Regions from separate parts of the Paracoccus sp. NSM genome, predicted to be linked through region 2. Evidence: riboswitches for the same ligand, from Rfam matches in the RefSeq annotation. Region 2 holds a riboswitch; the other holds the start of a gene.
What was found. Region 2 has a riboswitch for thiamine pyrophosphate ahead of ACTZWU_RS00885 (thiamine ABC transporter substrate-binding protein). Riboswitches for the same ligand answer to the same signal wherever they lie in the genome.
Positions count from the first base shown of each region.

Region 1: linked by a shared signal. The riboswitch ahead of thiD (bifunctional hydroxymethylpyrimidine kinase/phosphomethylpyrimidine kinase) and the one ahead of ACTZWU_RS00885 (thiamine ABC transporter substrate-binding protein) in region 2 are both predicted to bind thiamine pyrophosphate.

Region 1 covers NZ_JBQTCG010000003.1:29,440-36,541, reverse strand. The annotation lists gene ACTZWU_RS06065 (ThiF family adenylyltransferase) at 1-711, opposite strand, end outside; gene ACTZWU_RS06060 (thiamine phosphate synthase) at 708-1,304, opposite strand; gene ACTZWU_RS06055 (thiazole synthase) at 1,301-2,062, opposite strand; gene thiS (sulfur carrier protein ThiS) at 2,064-2,261, opposite strand; gene ACTZWU_RS06045 (FAD-dependent oxidoreductase) at 2,251-3,213, opposite strand; gene thiD (bifunctional hydroxymethylpyrimidine kinase/phosphomethylpyrimidine kinase) at 3,206-4,039, opposite strand; TPP riboswitch at 4,080-4,181, opposite strand; gene nrdR (transcriptional regulator NrdR) at 4,340-4,804, shown strand; gene ribD (bifunctional diaminohydroxyphosphoribosylaminopyrimidine deaminase/5-amino-6-(5-phosphoribosylamino)uracil reductase RibD) at 4,843-5,826, shown strand; gene guaA (glutamine-hydrolyzing GMP synthase) at 5,878-7,102, opposite strand, start outside.
Region 2 covers NZ_JBQTCG010000001.1:179,987-187,088, forward strand. The annotation lists gene ACTZWU_RS00865 (fatty acid desaturase) at 1-143, opposite strand, end outside; gene fni (type 2 isopentenyl-diphosphate Delta-isomerase) at 159-1,229, opposite strand; gene ACTZWU_RS00875 (thiamine ABC transporter ATP-binding protein) at 1,353-2,039, opposite strand; gene ACTZWU_RS00880 (thiamine/thiamine pyrophosphate ABC transporter permease ThiP) at 2,029-3,558, opposite strand; gene ACTZWU_RS00885 (thiamine ABC transporter substrate-binding protein) at 3,537-4,517, opposite strand; TPP riboswitch at 4,549-4,646, opposite strand; gene mutS (DNA mismatch repair protein MutS) at 4,706-7,102, shown strand, end outside.

The sequences.
Region 1 (7,102 bases), on a different contig from region 2:
GGGCGCGTCCGGTTCCGGCGCGCGGTCGAAGCGGAAGCCGCCCATCCGCCACGAGGCGGCGTCCATGCTGACCAGCCGCCCCAAGGGCGAGGGCTCCAGCCCCAGCAGGACCGCCAGCGCCATCTGCGCCTGAAGCGCGCCGATCATGCCGACGACCGGCCCCATCACCCCCGCCGTGGCGCAGGTCGCACCGCGCAGGGGCAGGTCGGGAAAGACCGCGCGCAGGCTGGGCGCACCGCCGCAGCAGCCAAGCGCATAGCCCGACAGCGCCAGCGCCGAGGCCGCGATCAGCGGGCGGCCAGCCTGCAGGCAGGCATCCGACAGCGTCAGGCTGACCGCGAAAGTGTCGGCGCAGTCCAGCACCACATCGGCCTCTGCGACCAGATCGGGCGCATTGGCGGGGGTCAGCCAGTCGGTGACGGCGTTGACCGTGACCTCGGGGTTCAGCGCGGCCAGTTGCGCCGCCGCCGCCTGCGCCTTGGGCTGGCCGATCTGGCGCATCGCGTAAAGCGGCTGGCGGTGCAGGTTGGTTTCCTCGACCCGGTCGCCATCGACCAACGTGATGCGGCCCACCCCCGCGCCTGCCAAGTATTGCAGCGCCGGGCAGCCCAGCCCGCCCGCGCCCACGACCAGCACATGCGCCTGCGTCAGCCGTTCCTGCCCCGAAGCGCCCAGTTCCGGCAGCACCATCTGGCGGGCATAGCGGTTCATGGCGCCACCGCCAGCCAGTCGCGCATCCGGCCCTCGGGGTCAGGGTTCAGGGTGATGTCGGTCACGGCAGAAACCACATCGGCCCCCGCCGCCAGTGCCAGCGCGCCGCGTTCCGGGGTCAGCCCGCCGATGGCGACCAGCGGCGTGGCACCGACCAGCGCCTTCCATTCGGTCACGCGGTCCAGACCCTGTTCGTGCCATTTCATCTTTTTCAGGATCGTCGGCCAGACCGGTCCAAGCGCCACGTAATCCGGCGCCAGCGCCAGCGCGCGGTCCAGTTCGGCGTGGTCATGGGTCGAGACGCCAAGCCGCAGTCCCGCGCGGCGGATGGCGGGCAGGTCGGCCTCGTCCAGATCCTCTTGTCCCAGATGCAGCCATTCGGCGCCTTCCTCGATGGCGATCTGCCAGTGGTCGTTCACGACCAGCGCCGCGCCATGCGCCCGCGCCAGCGCCAGCCCGCGCCGAATCTGGTCGCGCAGGTCATCGGGCGCGCGGTCCTTCAGGCGCAGTTGCACCAGCCGCACGCCCAAGGGCAGGGCGCGTTCCAGCCAGGCCACGTCGTCGAAGATCGGGTAGAAACGGGGCAAGCTCACAGCCAGGCCTTTCCGATAAGGGGGGTCGAGGGGGCGGCCATCTCGCGCGGCTCCATCGGGTCGGCGGCGCGGGCCAGCGCGCCTGCCTGCACGGCAAGGCCGAAGGCGCGGGCCATCGCCTCGGGGTCGCCCGCCTGCGCCACGGCGGTGTTCAGCAGCACCGCGTCAAAGCCCATCTCCAGCGCGTCGGCGGCGTGGCTGGGCAGGCCGATGCCTGCGTCGATCACCATCGGCACATCGGGGAAGGCCGCGCGCAGCATCCTGAGGCCGTAGCGGTTGTTCAGCCCCAGCCCCGACCCGATCGGCGCGCCCCAGGGCATCAGCACCTTGCAGCCCGCGTCCAGCAGGCGCCCGGCCAGAACCTGATCCTCGGTCGTGTAGGGGAACACCTCGAAGCCCTCGGCGGCCAGGGTCTCGGCGGCCTCCAGCAGGCCGAACGGGTCGGGCTGGAGCGTGTCGGCATGGCCGATCACTTCCAGCTTGATCCAGTTCGTCTCGAAGACCTCGCGGGCCATGCGGGCGGTGGTGACGGCCTCGCGCGCGCTGTGGCAGCCGGCGGTATTGGGCAGGACATGCACGCCCAGTTCGCGGATCAGCGACCAGAAGGCTTGGCCCTGACCTGCCTCGCGCCGCAGCGACACCGTGGCGACCGACGCGCCGCTGGCCCGGAATGCGGCCTGCAGGACAGCGGGCGAGGGGTATTGCGCGGTCCCCAGCATCAGCGGCGAGGACAGGCTGATCCCGTAGAAATCGCGCATCTCACCCTCCCTGCATGGGTGCCAGAACCTCCAGCCGGTCGCCCTCGCGCAGCGCCTGCGTCCCGCGCGCGCCCGAGGGGACGAAATCGCCGTTCAACGCCGTGGCGACGCGGGCCTCGGCCCAGCCCAGTTCGGTCAGAGCATCGGCCACCGTGGTCGCGGCGATGTCGCGGGGAGTTCCGTTGACCTCAATCCTCATGGAGCAATTCTCCCTTGCTGCGGTCGATCAGGTAATCGGCGGCTTGCCGCGCCAGCAGCGGTGCCATCAGGTAGCCGTGGCGGAAAAGGCCGTTCAGATGCAGCACCCGCCCGCGCAGGACCACGCGGGGGATGTTGTCGGCGAAGGCCGGGCGCAGGTCGGCGCCCATCTCGACCACGCTGGCCTCGGCAAAGCGGGGGTCAAGCGCATAGGCGGCGGATAGCAATTCCAGCGCGGATCGCGCCGTGACGGGCGCGCGGCTGGTGCTTTCGATCTGCGTCGCGCCCAGCATGAACAGGCCCCCCGCGCGCGGCACGATGTAAAGCGGGTGGCGCGGATGCAGCAGCCGCACCGGGCGGGTCAGCGTGATCTCGGGGGCGTGCAGCACGGCCATCTCGCCGCGCACGCCGCGCAGTCCGGGCAGGGTGGCGGCAAGGCCGCGCGCGTCGATGACGGGGCCGGGGATGGCCTCGGGGGTGGCCTCGGCGCGTTCTATGGCGATGCCCTGCGCGGCAAGGGCCGCGACCAGATCGGCCAGCGCGCGGCGGGGGTCCAGATGCGCCTCGGACGGGAAGAACAGGCCCGCGCGGTGATGCGACAGGTCCGGTTCCAGATCGCCCGGCGCGCAGGTCTGGTGGTCGGTGCTGCGCCGGGCAAAGCGGGTCAGCTCGGCCCGGTCGCGGTCCAGCGCGACGACCAGCGTGCCGCGATGGATGACGGGGGTGATGGGCGCCCAGGCCGCGGCGGCCTCGGCGCCGAGGCGGGTGATGATCGGCTCGGCGGTGACGCCCTCGCAATGGGGGGCCAGCATCCCGCCCGCCCACCACGAACAGCCATGCTGCCCCGGAGGCCCGTTGCGGTCGATGAGACGCGGGCGAAGGCCCCGCCGCGCCAGCTCATGCGCCGCGAACAGGCCCGCAACGCCCGCGCCGATGATCGTGACGTCAGCCATCGGACCAGACCGCGTGGAAGTGATGCACCGGGCCGTGACCATGGCCCACCGCCAGCCCGTCCGCCGCGGCGATCGCCCCTTGCAGGTAGCGATGTGCGACGCCCACGGCCAGCGGCAGGTCCAGCCCCTGCGCCAGCCCGGCGGCGATGGCGGCGGATAGCGTGCAGCCCGTGCCGTGCGTATTGCGCGTGGCCTGCCGGGGCGCGGTCAGGCGGGTCACGCCCTCGGGCGTGACCAGGAGGTCGGTGCAAACGGCCCCCTCGGCATGGCCGCCCTTCATCAGCACAGCCTGTGCACCAAGCGTGCACAGGGCGGCAGCCTGACGCGCCATCTCGGCCTCGGATGTGGCGGGGGCGCAGCCCAGCAGGCGCGCGGCCTCGGGCAGGTTCGGGGTCAGCAGGTGGGCGCGGGGCAGCATCACCTCGCGCAGCGCGCCTATAGCGGCGTCTGGCAGCAGCGCATCGCCCGATTTCGCCACCATCACCGGGTCGAGGACGACGGGCATCCCGCGCCCCTCCAGCCCCTCGGCCACGGTGCGGATCGCCTGCGCGTCGCCCAGCATCCCCAGCTTGACCGCGCGGATGTCCAGATCGTCGAACACCGCCCGCATCTGCGCCGCGATCATCGCCGGGCTGGCCGGCTCGACCATCGTGACGGCGCGCGTGTTCTGCGCGGTCAGCGCGGTGATCACGCTGGCGCCGTAGACGCCAAGCGCCGAGAACGCCTTCAGGTCGGCCTGTATCCCGGCGCCTCCGCCGGAATCCGAGCCTGCAATGGTCAGGGCGATGGCGGTCACGCGTCTCCTCCTTGCTATCGGTCGGGACATAAGGGGAGGGGGGGCGATACGCGGGGGCAGCGCGCGGGCTGCGTCGTGATGCACCGTTCCCTCCGCCGGTATGACCCGGATCAGGTTCGATGGGTTGGCGTGAAGCCTCTCAGCCTGTTTCCAGGCACCCCAACGGTTTGGCCAGACGCTAGATCAGCATCCATCGGGGCGCAAGGGGGCAAACGAGGCAATCGGGACACAGGGCGCGCGTGGCCGATCTGGTAGGCCGTGGATAAGACTACCCAATCCCTGCGGGCCTGCCTATAGTGCCGGTGTATTGCCGGACCAGAGGGACCATCCATGCGCTGCCCATTCTGTGGACATGCCGATACGCAGGTCAAGGACTCGCGCCCGGCCGAGGATAACGTGGCGATCCGTCGCCGCCGCCTTTGCCCCGGTTGCGGGGGCCGCTTCACCACCTATGAACGCGTGCAGCTGCGCGATCTGGTCGTGGTGAAATCGAACGGACGCCGCGAGGATTTCGACCGCGACAAGATGGCCCGGTCCATCCGCATCGCCATGCAGAAACGCCCGGTCGAGCCTGACCGGATCGAACAGATGATCAGCGGCATCGTGCGGCGGCTGGAAAGCACGGGCGAGACCGACATCCCCTCGAAGATGATCGGCGAGATCGTGATGGAGGCGCTGTCGCGGATCGACAATGTGGGCTATGTTCGTTTCGCCAGCGTTTACAAGAACTTCCAGGACGCGGACGATTTCGACAAGTTCGTCTCGGAACTGCGCCCCGGCGCCGCGTCCGAGTAATCCGCGGCGTGACCGCCCCCGAGGATGACATCCGCCACATGCGCCATGCCCTGCGCCTTGCCGCGCGGGGTCTGGGCAATGTCTGGCCGAACCCGGCGGTGGGCTGCGTCATCGTCAGGGACGGGCGCGTCGTGGGGCGCGGCTGGACCCAGCCCGGCGGGCGCCCCCATGCCGAACGCATGGCGCTGGATATGGCGGGCGAGGCCGCACGCGGCGCCACCGCCTATGTGACGCTTGAGCCTTGCGCCCATCATGGCCGCACGCCGCCCTGTGCCAGCGGGCTGGTCACGGCGGGCATCGCGCGCGTCGTGTCGGCCATGACCGACCCTGATCCGCGCGTCTCGGGGGCGGGCCATGCGATCCTGCGCGAGGGCGGCATCGCCCTGACCGAAAACGTGCTGGCGCCCGAGGCGGCCTGGCTTCAGGCAGGGTTCCTCAGCCGCCTGATGCGGGGGCGGCCCTTCGTGACGCTGAAGCTTGCGACCAGTTTCGACGGGCGCATCGCCATGCCGGATGGTGAAAGCCGCTGGATCACCGGCCGCGAGGCGCGGCTGCATGTCCATGCGATGCGCGCCAGCCATGACGCGGTGATGGTGGGCGCCCGGACGGCGCGGGCCGATCTGCCGCATCTGAACGTGCGCGGCATCGCCACGCCGCGCCAGCCGGTGCGCGTGGTGCTGACGCGCGGCTCGCCGCCGCCGATGCCGCCCGAGGATGAAACTCACGGCCCCCTGTGGTTCCTGCAGGGCGAACTGCCCGAGATCATGCGCGATCTGTCACAGCGCGGTATCACGCGGCTTTACTGCGAGGGGGGCGGCGTTCTGGCCGCTGACCTGCTGCGGGCGGGGCTGGTCGATCAGGTGATGGGCTACACGGCCGGTCTGGCCCTTGGCGCGGCGGCCCGGCCCGCCATCGGGGCGACCGACTGGCCCTGCCTTGCCGCAGCCCCGCGTTTCCGTCTGGTCGAGACGCGGCGTCTGGGCAATGACCTGTTCCATCGCTGGACGCCCGGCGCGCCTTGACGGGCGCATGAAAAAGCCCGCGACAAGGCGGGCTTTTCGGTCAGTGACGCGTCATTCCCACTCGATCGTGCCCGGCGGCTTCGAGGTGATGTCATAGGTGCAGCGGTTGATGCCCTTGACCTCGTTGATGATCCGCGTCGCGGTCTCGCCCAGGAATTCGTGGGTAAAGGGGTAGTAATCCGCCGTCATCCCATCGACCGAGGTCACGGCGCGCAGCGCGCAGGCGAAATCATAGGTGCGCCCGTCGCCCATCACGCCCACCGTGCGGACCGGCAGGATCGCGACGAAGGCCTGCCAGATCTCGTCATAAAGGCCGTGCTTGCGGATCTGGTCGATGAAGACCGCATCCGCCTTGCGCAGGATCTCCAGCTTTTCGCGGGTGATCTCGCCGGGGCAGCGGATGGCGAGGCCGGGGCCGGGGAAGGGGTGGCGGCCGATGAAGCTTTCGGGCAGGCCCAGTTCGCGGCCCAGTTCGCGGACCTCGTCCTTGAACAGCTCGCGCAGCGGCTCGACCAGCTTGAGGCCCATCTTTTCGGGCAGGCCGCCGACATTGTGGTGCGACTTGATCGTGACCGAAGGCCCGCCCGAGAAGCTGACGCTTTCGATCACGTCGGGGTAAAGCGTGCCTTGCGCCAGGAAATCCGCGCCGTCGATCTGACTTGCGTATTTCTGGAACACGTCGATGAACAGACGACCGATGGTCTTGCGCTTGACCTCGGGGTCGCTGACGCCTTCCAGCGCGCCCAGGAACAGGTCGCTTTCGTTCGCGTGGATCAGCGGGATGTTGTAATTGTCGCGGAACATGGCCACGACCTGCTCGGCCTCGTTCAGGCGCAGAAGGCCGTGATCGACAAAGACGCAGGTCAGCTGATCGCCGATGGCCTGATGGATCAGGACCGCCGCGACCGAGCTGTCGACCCCGCCAGAGAGGCCGCAGATCACCTTGCGGTCGCCCACCTGCTCGCGGATCTTGCGGATCGCCTCGTCCTTGTAAGAGGCCATCGTCCAGTCGCCGGTGAAGCCCGCCAGCCGGACGAAGTTTTCCAGCATGCGGCGGCCGTTCGGGGTGTGATGCACCTCGGGGTGGAACTGCACGGCGTAAAAGCGCCGCGCCTCGTCCGCGATCATCGCAAGGGGGGCGTTGGGCGAGGTGCCGATGGCCTCGAAGCCGGGCGCCAGACGGGTCACGCGGTCGCCATGGCTCATCCAGACTTCTTCGCGGCCCGTTTCGAACAGACCGGCGAAGATGCCGTCGCCCTTGTGGCCCGCAGCCGGG
Region 2 (7,102 bases):
ACCAGCGCCAGCAGCGGATGGGCCAGCGCGTCCAGGTGCCAGACGGCGGCGACATGCAGCACCGCCCATGCGGCGATCACGATGGCGGCCAGCGTCAGGCTGGTGCGGGCGTCGGTGCGATGCGTGGGATGAGCGGTGGTCATATGTCCGATCCTGCCTTACGCGCCAACACTAGACCCCTGCCCGGCGCTTTGCCAGCCATCATCCTGTCGCAGCAATGTCGCATGGCGCAGCGCCGCCAGATCGGGCGAGCCGGTGCAGAACATGGCGATCCGCAACTGGGCGATCACCTCTTCGAAATGTGCCGCCAGCGCCTCGGCGCTGGTGCGGGCGGCGGCCAGCGCATGGGCCGCCTGCCCCGCCAGATCGGCGCCCAGCCGGATCGCGCGCGCGACGTCCAGCCCGTGCCGCACCCCGCCCGAGGCGACCAGAACGCCCCCCGGCGCCATCACGGGCGCCACCTGCCGCAGCGCCTCGGCCGTCGGGATGCCCCAATCGTGGAAGGGCGCGGCGATGCGGCGCAGGGCGTCGGGGCCGCGCTCGGCCTCGACGCGCGCCCAGCTTGTGCCGCCCAAGCCCGCCACGTCGATGATCGAGGCGCCCGCCTCGATCAGCCGCCGCGCGACGGGGGCCGAAAGACCCGCGCCGACCTCCTTGACGCCCAAGGGCACGGGCAGGGCGCGGGCCAAAGCCTCGATCCGGGGCGCGAGGCCCGCGAAATTGCGGTCGCCGCCGGGCTGGATGGCCTCTTGCAGCGGGTTCAGATGCAGGATCAGGGCGTCGGCGCCGATCATCTCGACCGCGCGCAGGGCCTGATCGGGGCCAAAGCCGTAATTCAGCTGCACCGCGCCGATATTGCCCAGGATCGGGATGTCGGGCGCCCGCTCGCGCAGGTCGCGCCCCAGACCGCCCGCCGCGCCATCCTCGACCGCGATCCGCTGCGAGCCGACCGACAGCGCGATCCGCAGATGCTGGCAGGCCTCGGCGATATGGGCGTTGATGCGCGCGGCCTCGACCGGGCCGCCCGTCATGGCCGAGACCAGCAGAGGCGCGCCAAGCGTCCGGCCCAGCAGCCGCGTGTCGGTGCGGATCTTGTCGAAATCCAGATCGGGCAGGGCATCATGCTGGAAGTGCACCGCGTCAAAGCCCGTGGCGCGGCTGTGCTGAAGGCCCCTGCCCTCGGCCACGATCTGGATATGCTGCGACTTGCGGCTGGTGATGTCGGTCATTCTGCGGCCCCTCTGCCAAGCCCCTGCCAAGACGGCCATTGCCGCGTCCGATGCAATGCGGCCAAGCGCCGCCCGGTTGCCGCGCTAAGGCCAGCATAAGGCGGCGCGTCCGGGCCGCAAGCGTCAGCCCAGATAGGCGCGCAGGCCCGGCGGCGGGTTGTCCAGCAGCGGGCCGGTCGGGCGGGGGGGATGGACGCGGCCGTCCTCGATCAGCAGGGTCGTGGGGGCGAAGGCGCGTGCATCGGCGGGGTCATGCGTGACCATCAGCACGGTCGCATCGCCCGCCACCTCGGCCAGCAGGGCCAGCATGTCGGATTTCAGCGCGGGGCCAAGCGCCGCGAAGGGCTCGTCCAGCAGCAGCACCGGGCGCGCGCGCAACAGCACGCGGGCCAGCGCGACGCGGCTTTGCTGCCCACCCGACAGATCGCCGGGACGCCGGGACGCCGTTCCGGCCAGCCCGACCCGGTCCAGCACCTGTTCGACCGCAGCCCTTTGCGCCCGGTCCAGCCGCAGATCAGGGCGCAGGCCCATGCCCACATTTTGTGCCACTGTCAGATGCGGAAACAGGTTGTGGTGCTGAAACAGCGTCGAGACGCGCCTCTGGCCCGGCGCCGTCGCGGCGATGTCCTGTCCCTGCCACAAGAGCCGCCCGCGATCGGGCGCCAGATAGCCGCCGATCAGCGACAGAAGCGTCGATTTGCCCGACCCCGAGGCGCCGATGACCGCGTGGCGGCCCTGCGGCACGGTCAGGTCGGCGGCCAGCGTGAAATCGCCCTGCCGGATCAGGATGTCTCGGAATTCAAGGCTCAAGCCGGCCTCCCTTGTCGAACAGCCAGAACACCCCGAAACTGAGCGCCATCAGCAGGACCGAGGCCGCCGCCGCATCCGCCATCCGGTAACTGTTCATCAGCTGGTAAAGCTTCAGCGGCAGGGTCGGCTGATCGCTGGCGAAAAGTGTGATCACACCCAGATCGCCCATTGACAGGGCCGCCGCAAGCCCCGCCGCAAAGCCAAGCGGGCGGCGCAGGCGCGGCAGGGTCAGGTATCGCAGCCGCGCCCAGCCGCGCAGGTCCAACGAGGCCGCCAGCCTGTCGTAATCGGCCCGCAGCGCCTGCGCCGCCGGGATCAGCGCGCGCAGCCCGAAGGGCAGCGCCATCGCCGCGTTCACCGCCACCGTCACGGGCAGCGCCATCTGCTGCGGGCTGACCGCGCCGCGCAACAGGATGAACAGCCCCGTCCCCAGCACCAGGGGCGAGGCGATCAGCGGCAGCATCCCCGCGACTTCGACCCAACGCGCGCGGCCTTGGGCGATGCTCAGCGCCAGCGCAAGGCAGGCGCCCACCGACAACAGCGCCGAGGCGACCGCCATGACGACCGAGCGGAGGGCCGCGTCCCAGACCTCGGGCGGCAGGGCCGGGATGCGCGGCAGACCGGTCGTGATCACAGCAATCATCGGCCAGAGCAGAAATCCCGCCGCCAGCGTGATCACAAACACATCGGTGGCAAGCGACCAGCCGCGCGGCGCGGGGATCGGCATGGCCGCGTCCATCCCCGCGCCAAAGCCCGCAGGCAGCGCGATGGCCCGCGCCGCCAGCAGGGCCGCGATGCACAGCGCAATCTGCACCAGCCCAAGCGTCGCGGCGCGGCCAAGGTCGAAATCGAAGCGGAAGGCCTGATAGATCGCCAGCTCGACCGTGGTGGCGCGCGGACCTCCGCCAAGCGCAAGGGCGACGGTGAACGAGGTAAGGCAGACCAGGAACACCGAAAGCCAGACACCCGGCAAGGTCGCGCGCAGCATCGGGCGTTCCAGATGCCGCGCCACGTCGCGGGGCGCGAAATCCAGACTGGCGGCCAGACGGAAGCGTTCCGCCGGGATCGCCTGCCAGCCTTGCAGGATCAGCCGCACCGACAGGGGCAGGTTGAAGAACACATGCGCCAGGATCACGCCCTGCCAGCCATAGATGCCGATTTCGGGCAGGCCGAGGGCGCGCATCGCCTCGTTCACGGTGCCGTTGCGACCGAAGACCGCGATCAGCCCCATGATCGCTACGATCACCGGCAGGATGAAGGGCGCGCCCAGTAGCGTGACCAGCAGCCCCCGCCCGCGAAAGCGCCGCCGCGCCAGCGCGCGGGCGACCGGGATCGCCAGCACCGCCGACAGCGTGGCCGACAGCGCCGCCTGCCACAGCGTGAAGCGCACCGCGCGCCAGTCCCATTCGGTCAGCCCGGTCAGGCCGCCCGCAAACCATGCGACCGCGGCCAGCGTGCCAAGGATCGCGGCAGCCAGAGCCGCCGCGACCAGATGGCCTAGTTGAAGGCGCGCAGCCATTCGTCCAGCGCGGGTTGGCGCAGGGCCTCGGCCTCGTCCTCGGAATAGAACAGCGTGGTTTCGGGGCGGGGCAGGTCGCGCATGACCTCGGGCCATTCATCCCGAGGCAGCGCGGCGGGCAGGGACCAGTTGGCCAGGGGCACGACCTGCTGGAACTCGGGCGTCATGATCCAGTCCATGAAGGCCTGGGCCAGTTCGGGCTGATCGGTCCCGGCCAGCTGGCCCGCAACCTCGGTCATGAAATAATGGCCCTCGGAGAAGATCGCGGCGCGCTTGGTGTCGTCCTCCTCGGCGGCGATGTGATAGGCGGGCGAGGTCGTGTAGGACAGCACCATGTCGGCCTCGCCGCTGGTGAACATGCCGTAGCTTTCCGACCAGCCGCGCGTCACGGTCAGCACCTTGGGCGCAAGCGCGGCCCAGGCCGCACCGGCCTCGTCGCCATAGACCTGTTTCACCCAGAACAGCAGCGCCAGCCCGGAAATCGAGCTGCGCGGGTCCTGGATGACGATACGCAGGTCATCCGCCTCAAGCAGCTCGGCAAAGCTGGCAGGCGGGTTTTCCAGCCGCGTCGTGTCATAGACAAAGGCCGTTTCGCCCCAGTTATAGGGCAGGAAGATCGGATCGTCCCATGCGATGGGCAGCGACATGTCGCTGGTGTCCTGCCCATGCGGCGCGAACAGGCCCGATGCGCGGGCGCGGGCCAGAACGTCGGTGTTCAGGCCAAAGACGATATCGGCCTGCGTGCCTGCGCCCTCCATCAGGATGCGGGGCAGGATGTCGCCGGTGACAAAGCGCAATTCGCAATCGCAAAACGCCTCGAAGCCGGATTTGATCGCGGGGCCCGGGCCCCATTCGCTGGCGATGTAATCCTCGGCATAGACCGTCAGCACGCGGTTTTCGGCCTGGGCCTGTGCCGCGACGGGCGCGGCCATCAGCAACAGGGCAAGGGCGGTTCGCATCGGCGCCTCCTTTCATATGGGGTTTCGGATGAAAGGGGCGCTTGACCTTCCCTCCGCCGGTTTTAGCCGGATCAGGTTCAACGGGTCCGCTGTCGCGTCTCAGCCATGAAGGCACCCCGAGGTGGTCCCGAATGTAGAGGTTTCGCGCCCGCGCGCAAGGCGCTAGAACGCAGGCCATGGTGAAGGACATGACCGATCAGCCGACGCCCATGATGGCGCAGTATCTTGCGATCCGCGAGGCGAATCCCGGTGCGCTTCTGTTCTACCGCATGGGCGATTTCTACGAGATGTTCTTTGACGACGCGGTCGCCGCCGCCGCCGCGCTGGACATCGCGCTGACCAAGCGCGGCACCCATCTGGGCGAGCCGATCCCCATGTGCGGCGTGCCGGTCCATGCCGCCGAAAGCTATCTGCTGACGCTGATCCGCAAGGGGTTCCGCGTCGCCATCGCCGAACAGATGGAGGACCCGGCCGAGGCCAAGAAGCGCGGGTCGAAATCGGTCGTCGCGCGCGACGTGGTGCGGCTGGTCACGCCCGGCACCCTGACCGAGGAATCGCTGCTGGAAGCGCGGCGGCACAATTACCTGGCGGCCTTCGTCGTAGTGCGCGACGAGGGCGCGCTGGCCTGGGTCGATATCTCGACCGGGGCGTTTTCGGTGATGGATTGCCCCCTGCCCCGCCTTGCGCCCGAACTGGCGCGGCTGGCCCCGCGCGAGGTGCTGGCCTGCGACACGGGCCTTGACGAACTGATCTCCGAGGCGGGCGCGGCGATGACCGACCTGCATGCCAGCGCCTTTGACAGCGGCGCCGGGGCGCGCAGGCTGTGCGCGCTTTACGGGGTCGAGACGCTGGACGGCTTCGGCAGCTTCACCCGGGCGGAACTGTCCGCGATGGGCGCCATCGTCGATTATCTTGAGCTGACGCAGAAGGGCAAGCTGCCGCTGCTGCGGCCTCCGGTCCGCGAAAGGGCGGGCGGCGCGATGCAGATCGACGCGGCGACCCGGCGCAATCTGGAACTGACGCAGGCCCTGTCGGGCGGGCGCGAGGGGTCCTTGCTGGCGGCCATCGACCGCACGGTGACGGCGCCGGGCGCGCGTCTGCTGGAACGCCGGATCAGCGCACCGTCGCGCGATCTGGCGCTGATCGCGGCGCGGCATGATGCGGTCGAGGCTCTGGCCGGGGATGCGCGGCTGCTCTCGGATCTGCGCAGCGCGCTGGCCCGCGTGCCCGACATGGACCGCGCGCTGTCGCGGCTGGCGCTGGAACGCGGCGGGCCGCGCGATCTGGCCGCGATCCGCGCCGGGCTGACGCAGGGCGCTGCCATCGCCGCGCGATTGCCTGCGGATGTGCCTGCGGTTCTGCGCGACGCGGCGGGCGATCTGGTGGGCCATGACGAACTGGTCGCGGTTCTGAACGATGCGCTGGTGGCCGAGCCGCCCCTGCTGGCGCGTGATGGCGGCTTCGTGGCCGAGGGTTACGACGACGATCTGGACCAGACCCGGCGCCTGCGCGACGAGGGGCGTGGCGTCATCGCCGGGATGCAGGCCGATTACGCGGCGCTGACGGGCGTTTCCAGCCTGAAGATCAAGCATAACAACGTCTTGGGCTATTTCATCGAAACGACGACCACCCATGCAGAACGCATGATGGCCGCGCCCTTGAACCAGACCTTCATCCACCGCCAGACCACCGCGAACCAGATCCGCTTCACCACGGTCGAACTCAGCGAGCTGGAGACCCGCATCCTGAACGCCCGCGACCGTGCGCTGGAGATCGAGCGCGGCATCTTCGACCGCCTGCGCGCCGCCGTGCTGGAGCGTGCCGCGCAGGTCGGGCAAGCCGCCCGCGCCTTGGCCGAGATTGATCTGGCGGGGGCCTTTGCGGATCTGGCTTCGGGCGAAGGCTGGGTCAGGCCCCGCGTCGACGACAGCCGCGCCTTTGTGATCACAGGCGGCCGCCATCCGGTCGTGGAGCGCGCGCTGAAGCGCAAGGCGGAAAGCTTCGTCGCCAATGATTGCGCGCTGACCAACGGCGCGACGCCCGCGATCTGGCTGCTGACCGGCCCGAACATGGCGGGCAAATCGACCTTTCTGCGGCAGAACGCGCTGATCGCGGTGCTGGCGCAGGCGGGGGCCTTTGTCCCTGCCCGCGAGGCGCATATCGGGCTGGTCAGCCAGCTGTTCAGCCGCGTCGGCGCCGCCGACGATCTGGCGCGGGGCCGGTCCACCTTCATGGTCGAGATGGTCGAGACCGCCGCGATCCTCAATCAGGCCGATGACCGCGCGCTGGTGATCCTGGACGAGATCGGGCGCGGCACCTCGACCTGGGACGGGCTGTCGATTGCCTGGGCGGTGATGGAGCATCTTCATGCCGCCAACCGCTGTCGCGCGTTGTTCGCCACGCATTACCATGAGATGACGGCGCTGTCGGCCAAGCTGGAGGGCGTCGAGAACGCCACCGTCGCCGTGCGCGAATGGCAGGGCGAGGTGATCTTTCTGCACGAGGTCCGCAAGGGCGCGGCGGATCGCAGCTACGGGGTGCAGGTGGCCAAGCTGGCGGGCCTGCCCGCTTCGGTCGTGGAACGC